2 regions of the Marinovum sp. PR37 genome follow, and region 2 is predicted to be linked to the other one. Evidence: riboswitches for the same ligand, from Rfam matches in the RefSeq annotation. Region 2 holds a riboswitch; the other holds the start of a gene.
The links. A riboswitch is a leader RNA that binds a small molecule or an ion and turns the genes downstream of it on or off. The one in region 2 is predicted to bind thiamine pyrophosphate.

Region 1 (7,481 bases), on a different contig from region 2:
TCCAGATCGACCTGCGGGTCTATGACACCGCCGGCAATGCCGCCACTGCCGCCGCCCAGGCGCAACAGGCGGTGGACGCCGGCGCCAAGATCATTCTCGGGCCGTTGTTCGGCGAAGCCGCCAACGCCGTGGGCGTGCAGGTGGCCGATGACAACGTCAACGTGCTGAGCTTTTCCAACAACCCCTCGATCGCCGGCGGCAATGTCTTTGTGCTTGGCCCGACCTTCCGCAACACGGCCGACCGCCTGATGGGTTTTGCCGCGCGCCAGGGCAAACAGTCGGTGACCGTCGTCTACCCCGACAATGTCGAGGGCCAGTTCGGCAAGGGCGCCATCGAAGCCGCCGCCGGCGCCAATGGCGTGCGGGTCGTGGCTGCCGAAGGCTTTGATTTCTCGCAGCAGGGCGTGATCGCCGCAATGCCGCGCATCGCGGCCGCCGCCCGGCAGTCCGATGCGGTCTTCCTGACCTCGAACGCCGCTGGCGCGCTGCCGTTGCTGGTGCAGCTGCTGCCCGAAAACGGCATCAGCCCGGACGCCACGCAATACATTGGCCTCGCCCGCTGGGACGTGCCGGCGCAAACGCTGTCGCTGCCCGGTGTCCAGGGCGGCTGGTTCGCGCTGCCCGATCAGACCCGCACGGCGAATTTCGCGTCGCGTTACCAGGGCGCCTATGGCACCGCGCCGCATCCGCTCGCGGGCCTCGGCTTTGACGGCATCGCCGCCATCGGCGCGCTGGTCGGCGCGGGCAAATCCGACGCGCTGACCGCGACGGCGCTGACCCAATCCTCGGGCTTCCAGGGCACCGGCGGCATTTTCCGGCTGCGCGCGGATGGCACGAACGAACGCGCGCTGGCAGTCGCCACCGTGCGCGACAACAAGGTGGTGATACTTGACCCAGCGCCCAATCGATTTGGCACTGCCGGTTTCTGAACCGGTTGATACGACCCGACTTGAGACCATGCTGATCTGCCCCGCGGCGCGCATCTTCGATGCCGCCGCGGTTGCGGATCTGATGGAGGACTTCGACAGGACCGATCCGGCCGCCTTTCGCAAGGCGCTGGTCGGGCAGCTGCTTCAGGCCCGCAAGGCCGGCATGGCCACCATTGCCGAGGCCCTGCGCGCCCGCCCGCTCGAGGCCGAGGCCGCCAAGCGCAGCTATACCTGGCTGACCGACGAACTTGTCCTGAGCGCCTGGCGCGCGGCAACCGAATATCTGCATCCGCTGTCCAACCCCACCGATGGCGAACGGCTCGCGCTGATTGCCGTGGGTGGCTATGGCCGGGGCGAGATGGCGCCCTATTCCGACGTCGATCTGCTGTTCCTGACGCCTTACAAGATCACCTCCTGGGCCGAGAGCGTGATCGAATCGATGCTCTACATCCTCTGGGATCTGCGGCTCAAGGTCGGCCATTCCTCGCGCACGATCCGCGATTGCATCCGGCTCGGCGGCGAGGATTTCACCATCCGCACCGCCCTGCTCGAACACCGGCTTCTGGCCGGCGACGCGGCGCTGGCCGCCGATCTGTCGCGGCGGCTGAACAATGATCTCTTCAAGGGGTCCGAGCGGGAGTTTGTCGAGGCCAAGCTCGAAGAGCGCGACACCCGGCACGAAAAGCAGGGCGGCCAGCGCTACATGGTCGAACCCAACGTCAAGGAGGGCAAGGGCGGGCTGCGCGACCTGCAATCGCTCTACTGGATCGCCAAATACGTCCATCACGTCGCCCATTCCAGCGAACTGGTCCGGCTCGGCGTCTTCGAGCCAGAGGAATACGAGGGCTTCGTCAAAGCCGAGACCTTTCTCTGGGCCACCCGCTGCCACCTGCACCTCGTCTCCGGTCGACCACAGGAGCAACTGACCTTCGACCTTCAGGTCGAGGTCGCCGCCGCCATGGGCTATCAGGACACCGGCGGGCGCCGCGCGGTCGAGCATTTCATGCAGGATTTCTTCCTGCATGCCACCGAGGTCGGCGACCTGACCCGTATCTTCCTGACCGCGCTGGAGGCCGACCACACCAAGGGGCCGGCCCTGCTCGAACGGATTTTCACCCGGAAGACCAAGGTCAAGACCGGCTATACCGTCACCCATGGCCGGCTGGCGATTGCCGACGAAGCGGCGTTCCTGTCCGACAAGCTCAACATGCTGCGGCTGTTCGAAGAGGCGCTGCGCTCGGATCTGCTGATCCATCCGCATGCCATGCGGCTGGTGAAATCCAACCTGCAACTGATCGACGACGGCATGCGCCGCGACCCGGCGGCCAACAAGCTGTTTCTCGACCTGCTGCTGAAACACGGCAACCCCGAGCGGGCGCTGCGACGGATGAACGAGCTGGGCGTGCTCTCGGCCTTCATCCCCGAGTTCGCGCCGATCGTGGCAATGATGCAGTTCAACATGTACCATCATTACACGGTGGACGAACACACCATCCAGGTGATCCACCACCTGGCCGAGATCGAGCGCGGCGAGCTGGGTGAGGAGCTGCCGGTTTCGACCGAGATCATCGAGAAGGGCATCGACCGCCGGGTGCTCTATGTGGCCCTGCTGCTGCATGACATCGGCAAGGGCCGAGACGAGGATCATTCGATCCTCGGGGCACGGATCGCCCGCATCGTGGCACCGCGGCTGGGGCTGAACCGGAAAGACAGCGAAACCGTCGAATGGCTGGTACGCTATCACCTGCTGATGTCGGATATGGCGCAGAAACGCGACATCGCCGATCCCCGCACGGTGCGCGATTTCGCCAAGGCGGTGAAGTCGGTGGATCGGCTCAACCTGCTCTGCGTTCTGACGGTCTGCGACATCCGCGGCGTCGGCCCCGGCACCTGGAACAACTGGAAGGCGGCACTGCTGCGCGCGCTCTATCGCCAGACCCGGCGGGCGCTCGAGGACGGGATGGAGGCGCTCAACCGCGAGAACCGCGGCACCGAGGCCAAGAAGCACCTGCGCCGGGCGCTCACCAACTGGCCCCCCAAGGACATTAAGACCGAGACCGGACGGCATTATCCGCCATATTGGCAGGGTCTTCACATCACCGCGCATGTGGTCTTTGCCAATCTGCTGCGCGGGCTCGAGGATGACGCCATCGCCATCGACGTCCATCCCGACGAGGAGCGCGACGCCACCCGCGTCTGCTTTGCCATGGCCGATCACCCCGGCATCTTCAGCCGGATGTGCGGCGCGCTGTCTCTGGTCGGGGCCAATGTGGTCGATGCGCGGACCTTTACCACCAAGGACGGTTTCGCCACCGCCGCCTTCTGGATCCAGGACGCCGAGGGCGCGCCTTACGAGGCCAGCAAGCTGCCGCGCATGCGTTCGATGATCCACAAGACGCTGATGGGCGAAGTGGTCACCGGCGAGGCGATCAAGTCGCGCGACAAGATCAAGAAACGCGAACGCGCCTTCCGGGTGCCGACGCATATCACCTTCGACAACGACGGCTCCGAGATCTACACGATCATCGAGGTCGACACCCGCGACCGGCCCGGGCTGCTCTATGACCTGACCCGGACGCTGGCCAACAACAACGTCTATATCTCTTCGGCGGTGATCGCGACCTATGGCGAGCAGGTGGTCGACAGCTTCTACGTCAAGGACATGTTCGGCCTGAAGTTTCACGCGCCGTCAAAACAGAAGGCGCTGGAACGCAAGCTGCGCGAGGCGATCGAGAAAGGCGCGGAACGGGCCGCGTCCTGAGCCCAAAGGCAAACCGCGCCACCGCCGGCACGTCGCGACCCGCGCCCCGGACCTGATCCGGGGCGTCCGCAGCCACGCCGGCACGTCGAAACCGCGCGCAATCCAGCCGGCCATGAGGTCCCGGATCAGGTCCGGGACGGTGTCACATGGCTCAGCCGATGCGGCCCAGGGTGTCGCCCACGGCGCCGCCGATCTGGCCGCGATGCATCAGGATGTGATCGAGCAGGACGCAGGCCATCATCGCCTCACCCACCGGCACCGCGCGGATGCCGACGCAGGGGTCGTGCCTTCCCTTGGTGATGATCTCGGTCTCTTCGCCGCCCTTGGTGATCGTCTTGCGCGTGGTCAGGATCGAAGAGGTCGGCTTCACCGCAAACCGCACCACGATCTCCTGGCCGGTGGAAATGCCGCCCAGGATGCCGCCGGCGTGGTTCGAGGAATAGACCGGCCCGTCCGGCCCCATGAAGATCTCGTCGGCATTCTCGGAGCCGGTCAGCGCCGCCGTCGCCATGCCGTCGCCGATCTCCACCGCCTTGACCGCGTTGATGCTCATCATCGCGGTCGCCAGATCGGTGTCCAGCTTGCCATAGACCGGCGCGCCCAAGCCGGCCGGAGCGCCCTGCGCCACCACCTCGATCACCGCGCCCACCGAATTATGCACATCCTTGCGCAGATGGCCCAGATAGGCATCCCACTCCGGCACGGCCGCGGCATCCGGCAGCCAGAAATCGTTGTTGCCGATCTCGTCCCAGTCGAACCGCGATCGATCGATGTGTTTCTCGCCCATCTGCACCATGTAGCCGGTGATCTTCAGCCCCGGCAGCATCTGGTTCAACACCGCCCGCGCCACGCCACCGGCGGCCACCCGCGCCGCCGTTTCGCGGGCCGAGGACCGGCCGCCGCCGCGATAATCGCGGATCCCGTATTTCTGCCAATAGGTGATGTCGGCATGACCGGGGCGGAACTTCTCGACGATATCGCCGTAATCCTTCGACCGCTGGTCGGTGTTGCGGATCATCAGCTGGATCGGCGTGCCGGTCGACTTGCCCTCGAAGACGCCCGACAGGATTTCCACCGCGTCGGGTTCCTTGCGTTGGGTGGTGTTCTTGTTCTGCCCCGGCTTGCGCTTGTCCAGCCAGCGCTGAAGGAAGTCCGGATCGATCTCGATCCCCGGAGGGCAGCCATCCACCGTCGCCCCCAGCGCCGGCCCGTGGCTCTCGCCCCAAGTGGTGATGCGGAACATGCGGCCAAAGGTATTGTAGCTCATGTCAGACCCTCCATTTGCTCCTTCCCTAAGGCCCCGCCCGGCGACGCTCAAGCACTATTGGCTTGATGCGGCCCGGCCCGCACCCTAGGTATGAGGCCACCTCGGGGTGCTGGCGCAGTTCAAACCAGCTGAGATGCAAATCGCGAACCCGTTGAACCTGAACCGGCTAGAACCGGCGGAGGGAAGGTCGACCGCCCCGGCGCTCCCCCACTCCGCCCCGAACTGTGGAGAGACCCATGCTGGGACGCACCTTTGCCGCGGGCATGATCGCCGCCACCGCCACCATGGCGGCGGCCGAGACCCCCGTGCTGACCGTTTACGCAGGCGATTACTTCAAATCCGAATGGGGCCCCGGCCCCGGCATCGAGGCGGGGTTCGAGGCGCGCTGTGGCTGCGATCTGGTCTACAAGACCGGCGAACTGCTGCCCCGCATCCTGCTCGAAGGCGAACGCACCGAAGCCGACGTGGTGATCGGCCTCACCTCCGACGTCACCAAGAAGGCGCGCGAAAGCGGCCTCTTTGCGCCGCATGGCCTCGACACCTCGGCCCTGACCCTGCCGGTCGCCTGGCAGGACGACACCTTCCTGCCGTTCAACTACGGCCACACCGCCTTTGTCTACAACAAGGAGAAGGTGGCCACCCCTCCGGCCAGCTTCGACGATCTGCTGAATGCCCCCGACGACCTGCGGCTGGTGATCCAGGATCCGCGGTCCTCGATCTCGGGCCTTGCGCTGGTGCTCTGGGTGCATGCCGTCTATGGCGACGAGGCCGAGGCCGCCTGGGCCAAGCTCGCCCCTAAGATCGTCACCGTCACCAAGGGCTGGTCGGAGAGCTACGGCCTGTTCACCGATGGCGAGGCCGACATGGTGCTGAGCTACACCACCTCGCCGGCGTATCACATCATCGCGGAAGAGGATGACACCAAGGCGGCGGCGATCTTTCCCGAAGGCCATTACTTCATGGTCGAACTCGCCGCCAAGCTGGCCACCACCGACAACCCCGAACTCGCCGATCAATTCATGGCCTATGTCCTGACCGAAGACTTCCAGTCGATGATCCCGACCTCGAACTGGTCGCTCCCCTCGGCGCTGCCGCAGGAGAAATGGCCCGAAGGGTTCCGCGCGCTGCCGATGCCGGAAAAGGTGCTGTTCTACAACGAGGACGAGGCCGCCGCGCTGCGTGACGAGGCCATCGAGGCATGGCGCAGCGCGCTCTCCCGCTGAGCTCTTTGCCCCGGTCCGGGGCGGGGCTCTGGGCGCTCCTGGTCGCGGGGCTGGTGATCGGCCCGGTGACCGCGGTGATCTGGCGCGCCGGTGGGCTCGGCGCGCTCGGGCCGGCCGATTTCGACGCGCTCTGGTTCACCCTCTGGCAGGCGGCGGTCTCGGCCGGGCTCAGCGTGGCGCTGGCGGTGCCGGTGGCGCGCGCCTTGTCGCGCCAGCGCTTCCCCGGTCGCGGGGCGCTGATCGCCCTGCTGGGCGCGCCCTTCATTCTGCCGGTGATCGTCGCGGTGCTGGGCCTTCTGGCGGTGTTCGGCGGCAACGGTCTGGTCAACCAGCTCACCGGCGCGCTCGGCCTGCCGCGCATCGACATCTATGGCTATCACGGCGTGATCCTGGCGCATGTCTTCTTCAACCTGCCGCTGGCCACCCGGCTGATCCTGCAAGGCTGGCTTGCCATCCCGGCCGAGCGCTTCCGCCTCGCCGCCTCGCTCGACGCGCCGGTCGGGCGTCTTCTGGAACGTCCGATGCTGCGCCGCATCGCGCCCGGCGCCTTCGCGGTGATCTTCGTGATCTGCCTGACCTCCTTTGCCGTCGCACTGACCCTGGGGGGCGGGCCGCGCGCCACCACGGTGGAACTGGCGATCTACCAGGCCTTCAAGTTCGACTTCGATCTCGCCAAGGCGGCGACGCTGGCGCTGGTGCAGCTGGCGCTGGGCATCGCCTCGGCACTGGCGCTGTTGCTGCTCTCGCCGCCCGACGGTTTCGGCGCCGGCCTCGACCGCCTCCAGGCCCGCTGGGACGGCCGGAGCCGGCCCGCCCGGCTGGGCGACGCGCTCTGGATCGGTTTCGCCGCGCTCTTCCTGCTGACCCCGCTGGCGATGATCGTGCTGGCCGGGCTGCCCGGCCTGATGGTCCTGCCGGTCGAGACCTGGCAGGCCGCTCTGCGCTCGGTCTCGGTGGCCCTCGGCGCCACCGCGCTCACCCTGGTGCTGGCCCTGCCGCTGGCCACTAGGGCCGGCGAACTGGCCGGCCTGCTCGGCGTCGCGGTCTCGGGTCTGGTGCTGGGCACCGGGCTGTTCCTCATCGTCCAGCCGCTGATGCGCCCGGCCGAGGCCGCCCTGCCTGTCACCCTGCTGGTCAATGCGCTGATGGCCTTGCCCTTCGTCCTGCGCATCCTGCGCCCGGAACTCGACGCCGCCCGCGCCGATTTCGGCCGCCTGGCCGCCACCTTGGGCATCACCGGCTTCGCTTTGTGGCGCATCGTGCTGCTGCCGCGCCTGCGCCGGCCGCTGGGCTTTGCCGCC
Region 2 (7,481 bases):
CCGCACTGACCGGGGCGGGGGCCACGCCTGCCGGGCTCTACGCCCAGACCGCGATGCGGATCGAGAAGGGCTTCTGCGCCATGGGGCACGAGCTTGACGGCGACGTGACCCCGATCGAGACCGGGCTCGACTTTGCCATCCGCAAAACGGGCGGGTTCATTGGTGCCGAGGCATTGGCGGCGCGTGGTGCCGCCGGCGCGGAAAACCACGTGATCTCGCTCACCTTTGACGATGCCGAGGCAGTGCCCCTTGGGCACGAGCCAATCCACGCCGAAGACCAGATCGTCGGCCAGACCACTTCGGCCGCCTTCGGCTTTCGTGTTGGCGCGCCGGTGGCACTGGGCCATGCCAAGGGCCTCGGCGACGGGCAGCGGGTGCAGGTGGATATCGCGCGGCGCCTGTTCGACGCGACAGTCACCCTCGGGCCGCTCTTTGACAGGGAAGGCGCACGGATGAAGCCCTGAGCCGCCCCTGCCGGAAAGGCGGGGTTCGCCCCGCTTTTTACCGATTTTGGCGCGCAGCTATTGACGTCTTGGCAAGGGAAGCCGAGCATTGTTGCCATCACATATTGACGTCGCGTGTTTTTGGGACCGGCATTCAGATGACAGAAGATCAGGCGCGGATTATCACGCAGGACTTTCTCGACCGTCAGGGCGACGCCACCATGGCTGGCGATGTCGAGGCGACGCTGGAGTATTGCGACATTCCCTGCACGCTCGAAAGTCTTCAGGGCCGCGCCGTGGCCAACACGCGCGCCGAGATGCGGGCGCTCTGCGCGCATTTCATCGCCGAGATCCAGGGCAAGCGGCTGACCCATATGGTGCGCCGCTGCCTTGATGCGGTGCGCAAGGGCGAGGACACGATCTGGGCCACCTATGAAACCCGCTATGTGCGCGAGCGCCAGCTGCTGACCGAAGAGCCTTACCTCAGCTTCATCATCTTGCGTCGCAAGGAGGACCGCTGGCGGGTCAGCGCCATGCAGTTCGCGGTCAGCAAGGACAGTCCGGCCAATATCACTCTGCGGGATTGGCAGGCCAACAGGATCGCTGTGCCGACCGAACAGGCCCGGACCCCGGCGCCCAGCATCGACGCCCACCGCGACGTCTTCGAAAAACTCTCGCAGTGACCGCTCTGGCGATCCGTTCCGCCACGGAAACTTCTGGCTAAGACCTTGGGGAGCATCGCTTTCCGGACGCTGCCCCCGGCTCCCTGCCGGAGCGGTTCGGCCCGGAGTCGACGATTTTCCCTTGATACTCTTATCCGCTCGCAGGAGGATGACCAGCGGTGATATCCTACGTATCGGACGCCGGGATCGGCAACCGGGCCACCGGGCGGGCCGGTCGTGGTGTCGTTTTCCGAGCCACAACGAGAGAGGGATGGGAGTGGACCAATCTGCGCGCGCGGCCGCTTCGGTCGATACGAGCCCCGACCTCGCGCCGGTGAATGCCGCACCCGCGGCAACGGCCGTGGCGCGCCCGGGTCGGCCCACCGCCTTGGGACTTGCGGCGGTCTATCTGCTTTATCTGCTGGCCGCCGGCTTCGGGCGCTGGATGATGGTGATCCCCGACATCCCGATCACGGTCTGGCCACCCAATGGCGTCATCCTTGCCATGTTGCTGACCAGCCCGCGGCAAAGCTGGCCGTGGTGGATCGCGGTGGCGGCACTGGGCGAGCTGACCGGCAACGCGCTGTGGTTCGGCAACCCGCTGCTCTGGGCACTGGGCTATGTCGGGGCGAATGCCGCGGCAGTTCTGGTGGCGGCCCTGTTGCTGGCGCCGTATCTCGGCGCACCGATTCGCCGGATCGACACGCTACGCCAGGTCCTGGCGCTGCTGGCAATCGGCGTGTTGGGCGCGCCGGTGATCAGCGCCACTCTCGGCAGCGCCATTGATGCACTTGTCGGCAAGAATCCTTTTGCCACCACCTGGCCCGTCTGGTGGCTGGGCGATGCCACCGGCATTCTGATCGCCACGCCGTTGGTGATTTCCGCCCACAACATCTGGCGCGAGCGTCCGCGGCCCGACAGCGCGCAGCTGCTCGAGGGGGCGGTGATCGGCCTGCTGCTTTTCGGGCTCACCTCGTGGGAAATGAGCACCGGCGCGGCGCATGCCTTTCTCTTGCCGCTGCCGGTTCTCTGGGCCGCCTTGCGGTTCGAATTCCGTGGCGCAACGCTGGCCGTTCTGGCGCTGGCGGTGGCCATCGCCGCCCATGCGCAGACCTTTGAGATCGCCGCGGTCTCGCCTTCGGGGCCGGTGCTGCCGCACACCCGGATGCAGGTGCTGTTGCTGGTCGCCGCCGCGACCGGGGTAATTGTCGCCGCAATCACCAGGCAGCAACGCCGGGCCGTTGCCGAACTGGCCGAGGTCAATGCCGCGCTCGAGGTGCGGATGGCCGAGCGCACCCGCGCCATCGAGGCCGCCGAAGAGCGGTTTCGCGCCACCTTTCAGAATGCCGGCGTCGGCATCAGCATCGTCGGCGGCAATGGCGTGCTGCTGCGCGTCAACGAAAGCCTGGCGCGGATGCTGGGCCGCGAGGTGTCCGAGATGGAGGGCGAGGCGCTTGACGATTTCACCCATCCCGACGATCTCACCCTGAACCACGAGGCCTGGAGCCGGCTGGCCTCGGGCGCGGCGGATGAATACGATCTTGAAAAGCGTTACCTGCATCGCGATGGCGCGGTGGTCTGGGGCCACACAACGGTCAGCTGTGTGCGCCATTCCGACGGCCGCATCGCCTATCTGATCAAGATCATTCAGGACATTACCGCCCGGCGCCGCTCTGACGAGGCGCGGCAGATGCTGATGCGCGAGGTCAACCACCGGAGCAAGAACCTGTTGTCCATCGTCCAGGTGATCGCCCGCCAGACCGCGGCGCATTCGCCCGAGGGGTTCGTCAAGATCTTTGGCGAACGGTTGCAGGCGCTGGCGGCCAATCAGGATCTGCTGGTCAACAACGAATGGCAGCGCATCAACCTCTCCGATCTGGTGACCAGCCAGCTCAGGCATTTCGGCACCATCGGCAGCCGCGTGATGATTTCGGGCCCGCCGGTGGTTCTGCCGCCGGCGGCGGCCCAGACCCTGAGCATGGCGCTGCACGAACTGGCCACCAACGCCGCCAAATACGGCAGTCTCAGCAATGAGGCCGGCCGGGTCGACATCGGCTGGGAGATCGACGGAAGCACGTTTCGCATGAATTGGCGGGAAACCGGCGGGCCGGAGGTCTGCCCGCCCCGGTCCAAGGGTTTCGGCTCGACCGTTCTCGACACGATGACCGCCTCGTCGATGTCGGGCGAAGTGCGGATCGACTATGCGCCACAGGGATTGGAATGGGAGCTGCGCTGCCCCCGCTCGGCCCTGGAGCAAGGGGCTGAAACGGGGCGTTTCGAGTAAAACTCAGCTAATACGTATACGTTTTTGGCAAAATATCTTGCAACTACTCTGAAAATGTATCCATAAAGTGCCGTCACGACCTGAACGGAACTTGCCATGGTTTCAGCGCTTACCGATCCAGCCTCGCTGGCCGCGATTGCCTTGGCCCTTCTGGCCGGTGGCATGCTCAAGGGCGCACTCGGCTTGGGCGCGCCGGTGATCGCGGTGCCGGTGATGGCCTCGTTCTTTGACGTGAAGCTGGCGGTGGCGCTGATGGTCCTGCCGAATTTCACCACCAATGTCTGGCAGCTCCGGGCGTTCGGCCGGGCGCGGCTTCCGGGGCGATTTCCCTGGGTCTTTGCCGGCGCCGGGGCGGCCGGGGTGGGCCTTGGCACGCTCATGCTGGTCTGGCTGAGCTCCGACACGCTCAAACTCATCCTGTCAGGGGCGGTGCTGGCCTATATCGGCCTACGGTTGCTGAGCCCGGCCTTCGCCCTTTCTTCCGCACGGGCCAACCGGCTGGCGGCGCCCATGGGCGCGCTCGGTGGGGTGCTGCAAGGTGCTGCCGGGATCTCGGCGCCGGTCTCGGTGAGCTTTCTCAATGCGATGCAACTGTCGCGACCGGTCTTCATTCCGACGATCTCGCTGTTCTTTGCCGCCACCACCGCGGTGCAGGTGCCGCTGTTGCTGGCTGCCGGCGTGATGACCCCGACGATCCTGTTGATCGGTGTCACCGCGCTGGTGCCGCTGTTTCTCGGCATGCGGATCGGTGGCTGGCTGGCCAAGTCGATCTCGGCCCGGAGCTTTGATCGGCTGATCCTGCTGATGTTGGCGGCATTGACGATCAAGCTCTCGACCGACGCGCTGTTGTAAGGCCTTGCGGCGGCGCACTGGCTTGCCCGGCGTCTTTACGGGCCTGCGGCGATCTGGGCCTCGACGGCGTGGAAATGATGCACCGGGCCGTGCCCTTCGCCCACATCGAGCCTGTCGGCGCCGCCGATGGCACCGGTGATATAGGCCTTGGCACGGCGCACCGCATGTTCGAGCGGGTGGCCCCGGCCCAGCCGCGTGGCAATGGCCGAGGACAGGGTGCAGCCGGTGCCATGGGTGTTGCCGGTGGCGATGCGCGGCGCCTCGAGCCAGATGTCAGCCGCCGAGGTGACCAGCAGGTCAGGACAGATCTCGCCGGCCAGGTGCCCGCCCTTGAGCAGCACCGCCCCCGACCCGAGCGCCAGCAGGGCCCGGGCCTGGGCGTGCATGTCCTCGCGGCTTTGGGCTTCGGCCTGGCCCAGCAGGTCGGCCGCCTCCGGCAGATTTGGCGTGACCAGCGCCGCCCGTGGCAGCAGCGTCTCGCGCAGGGCCATGACCGCTGTTTCGGCCAGAAGTCTGTCGCCGCCCTTGGCCACCATCACCGGGTCGAGCACGATCGGGCAGGCCAGCCCCTCGAGCGCGCCGGCCACGGCCCGGGTCAGCGCCACGTCGCCCAGCATGCCGATCTTGACCGCGTCGATGCGCACATCCGCGCGCAGCGCCGCGATCTGCGCCAACAGCATGTCGGGCGGACAGAGATGCACCGACGAGACCCCCCGCGTGTTCTGCGCGGTCAGCGCCGTGATGGCGGTCATCGCATAGCCGCCATTGGCCGAGATCGCCTTGATATCGGCCTGAATGCCAGCGCCGCCGGAACTGTCGGATCCGGCAATCGAGAGAATGTTGGGGATCATCAAAGCGCTCCTCATCTGCACCGGCAGAAGAGAGGATTGCAAAAGCCGGAACCTGCACCCCGGGGATTTGCGCGCCTTCCTCCGCCGGCATTATCCGGGTCAGGTTCCAAGGGTACATCTCAGCCCGTTTCCGGGCGCCCCTGTCGCAGTTGTAGCGGCATCGCATCGACGCATGGTGAGGTCAAGTGTGATGGGGCTTCAGCTTGCCAGCCCCAGGCGTTCCGATGACCCGACAAGGTGGCGGGTCATCGCGTCACATGCGCCCTGTTCATCTTGCGCCTCGACGCAGTCCAGAATGACCTGATGCTCTTGCGCTGCGATTTTCGTCGTCTCTTCAAAGATCTGTTTGTCTATGGCCAGGGCGATGCTGTTCTTGAGGGTTTGATCGATGTACGAGATGAACAACACCAGAAACGGGTTTTGGCTGGCTGCGGCAAGCGCCCGGTGAAAGCCGAAATCCGCTTCGATATAGCTTTCCGGGCTGGCCGTTTCGCTTTCCATGTCGTCGATCAGGGCGCGCAGCTTGGCCAGATCCTGCTCGCTGCGAAACTGCGCCGCCAGTCGCGCGGTCTGGCTCTCGAGGATATTTCGCACCTGGTACAGATGCCGGAAATCCTCGGGCTGGGACATTTGTTCCTCTGTGATGGACAGGAACCGGTTCTTGTCGGGCGCGCTGACAAAAACGCCGACACCCTGCCGCGAGGACAGCAACCCCTCGTGGCGCAGGCGCGACACCGCTTCACGCACCACGGCGCGGCTGACATCGTAGCGTTCGCAAAAGGCGCGTTCGGTCGGAAGCTTGTCTCCGGCAGCGAGTTCGCCCGACAGGATTTGTTCACGCAGGGCATCCGCCAGCATGGTTGGCAAATCGGCGCGGGAGGCGCGCAACGGCATCTTTGTGGTTCCCGGGTCCTCTGTCATTCGCCTGTCCTGACTAAACGCCCAACTTGATGTTAAGCCCCCCATCAATAACGAAATCGGCCCCGGTGTGAAACGCGCTTTCCGGGCCGGTCAGGTAAGAGACCAGGGCGGCGATTTCTTGCGTGGTGCCGACGCGCCCCACGGGATGGGCGTCGCCAAAGCCCTGCATGGTTGCCGCCGGGTCGCCATCGGCGGGTGTCAATTCGCGCGCGGCGAATTCCAGCAGGGGGGTCCGAACCGAGCCGGGGGAAGCGGAGTTGACCCGGATGCCATCACGCGCAGCATCCACCGCAAGGGCGCGCGTGAAGGCATGTATCGCGCCTTTGCTGGTCGCGTAGCCCAGCACGTTGTTCTGACACCTGTGCCCCTGCACCGAGGCAAAATTGACAACCGAGGCGGCGCCGGCCTTTTTCAGCAGCGGGTACAGGAAGTGCGCCATGTTGAAATACCCGCCAAGATTCACACCGATCACCCTTTGCCAATCGGCGGGGGTGGTGGTTTCGATTGTGCCGTAGGGTTGAATTCCGGCACAATTGATCAGGGCGTCCAGCTTGGGGATACGCGCGATCAATGATGCGGCAAACTGCGCAACGGCCCGATCATCCGAAACGTCGAGTTCGACAACAGCTGCCTCGGGCAGGGCCTCTTTGGCGACTGAATTGTCCTGAGCGTCGACGCCGCAAAGCGTGACCGCAAAGCCATCCTGGACAAGCCGCCGGGCCACGCCCAGGCCGATCCCGGCGGTTCCGGTGACAACGGCGTATTTTTCGACTGATCGGGCCATGATCACGCGCCCTTTCTCATCTTGAGGACGCCATCCTGCACCAAGCGGTCGACGATGATGGCAACGATAAGGACGAGGCCCTGAGCCACAAACTGCCAGAAGGGTTCGACACCCGCAAGGTTCAGCCCGTTTGCCAGCACACCGATAATCAGAGCGCCGATGACCGTGCCAAGGATACGACCCTCGCCACCCGACAGGCTGGTGCCGCCAATGATGATTGCGGCGATCACCTGAAGCTCAAATCCCACCCCGATATTGGGATCCCCGGAGCCCACGCGCGAGGACAGCACGACACCGGCGAGCGCGGCGGTCATGCCGCACATGACATAGAGCCAAAGCAGGGTCCGTTTGATGTTGATCCCGGACAAGCGCGCGGCCTCTTCGTTGCCGCCGATGGCATAGATCCGTTTGCCGAAGGTGGTGTAACTTGTCATCACATAGAACACCGCCACGACGATGCCCGCAATGACGATCGGCATCGGTAATCCCAGGACCTTGGCGGTTCCCAGAAAGCTCCAGCCGGATGGCAGGCCGACCAGAATGGCGCTGGGGCTGATCAGATACGCTGCGCCACGGGCAATATTCAGCATGCCGAGCGTCACGATGATCGGGCTGACGGCAAGCCCGGCGATGATCACGCCGTTTACGGCACCGACCGCCGCACCAAACAGAACCGCCAGCAGG

Region 1: it holds a riboswitch for thiamine pyrophosphate, as region 2 does, so the genes downstream of both, thiB (thiamine ABC transporter substrate binding subunit) here and thiD (bifunctional hydroxymethylpyrimidine kinase/phosphomethylpyrimidine kinase) in region 2, are expected to answer to the same signal.

The regions. Positions count from the first base shown of each region.
Region 1 covers NZ_JARAML010000011.1:17,082-24,562, forward strand. Annotated here, with positions in the region: gene PVW49_RS11055 (penicillin-binding protein activator) at 1-929, shown strand, start outside; gene PVW49_RS11060 ([protein-PII] uridylyltransferase) at 958-3,690, shown strand; gene aroC (chorismate synthase) at 3,842-4,957, opposite strand; TPP riboswitch at 5,050-5,158, shown strand; gene thiB (thiamine ABC transporter substrate binding subunit) at 5,194-6,180, shown strand; gene PVW49_RS11075 (thiamine/thiamine pyrophosphate ABC transporter permease ThiP) at 6,156-7,481, shown strand, end outside.
Region 2 covers NZ_JARAML010000029.1:27,927-35,407, forward strand. Annotated here, with positions in the region: gene PVW49_RS19920 (GcvT family protein) at 1-464, shown strand, start outside; gene PVW49_RS19925 (hypothetical protein) at 602-1,126, shown strand; gene PVW49_RS19930 (sensor histidine kinase) at 1,383-3,389, shown strand; gene PVW49_RS19935 (sulfite exporter TauE/SafE family protein) at 3,486-4,241, shown strand; gene thiD (bifunctional hydroxymethylpyrimidine kinase/phosphomethylpyrimidine kinase) at 4,277-5,092, opposite strand; TPP riboswitch at 5,152-5,244, opposite strand; gene PVW49_RS19945 (FadR/GntR family transcriptional regulator) at 5,291-6,013, opposite strand; gene PVW49_RS19950 (SDR family NAD(P)-dependent oxidoreductase) at 6,027-6,797, opposite strand; gene PVW49_RS19955 (ABC transporter permease) at 6,800-7,481, opposite strand, start outside.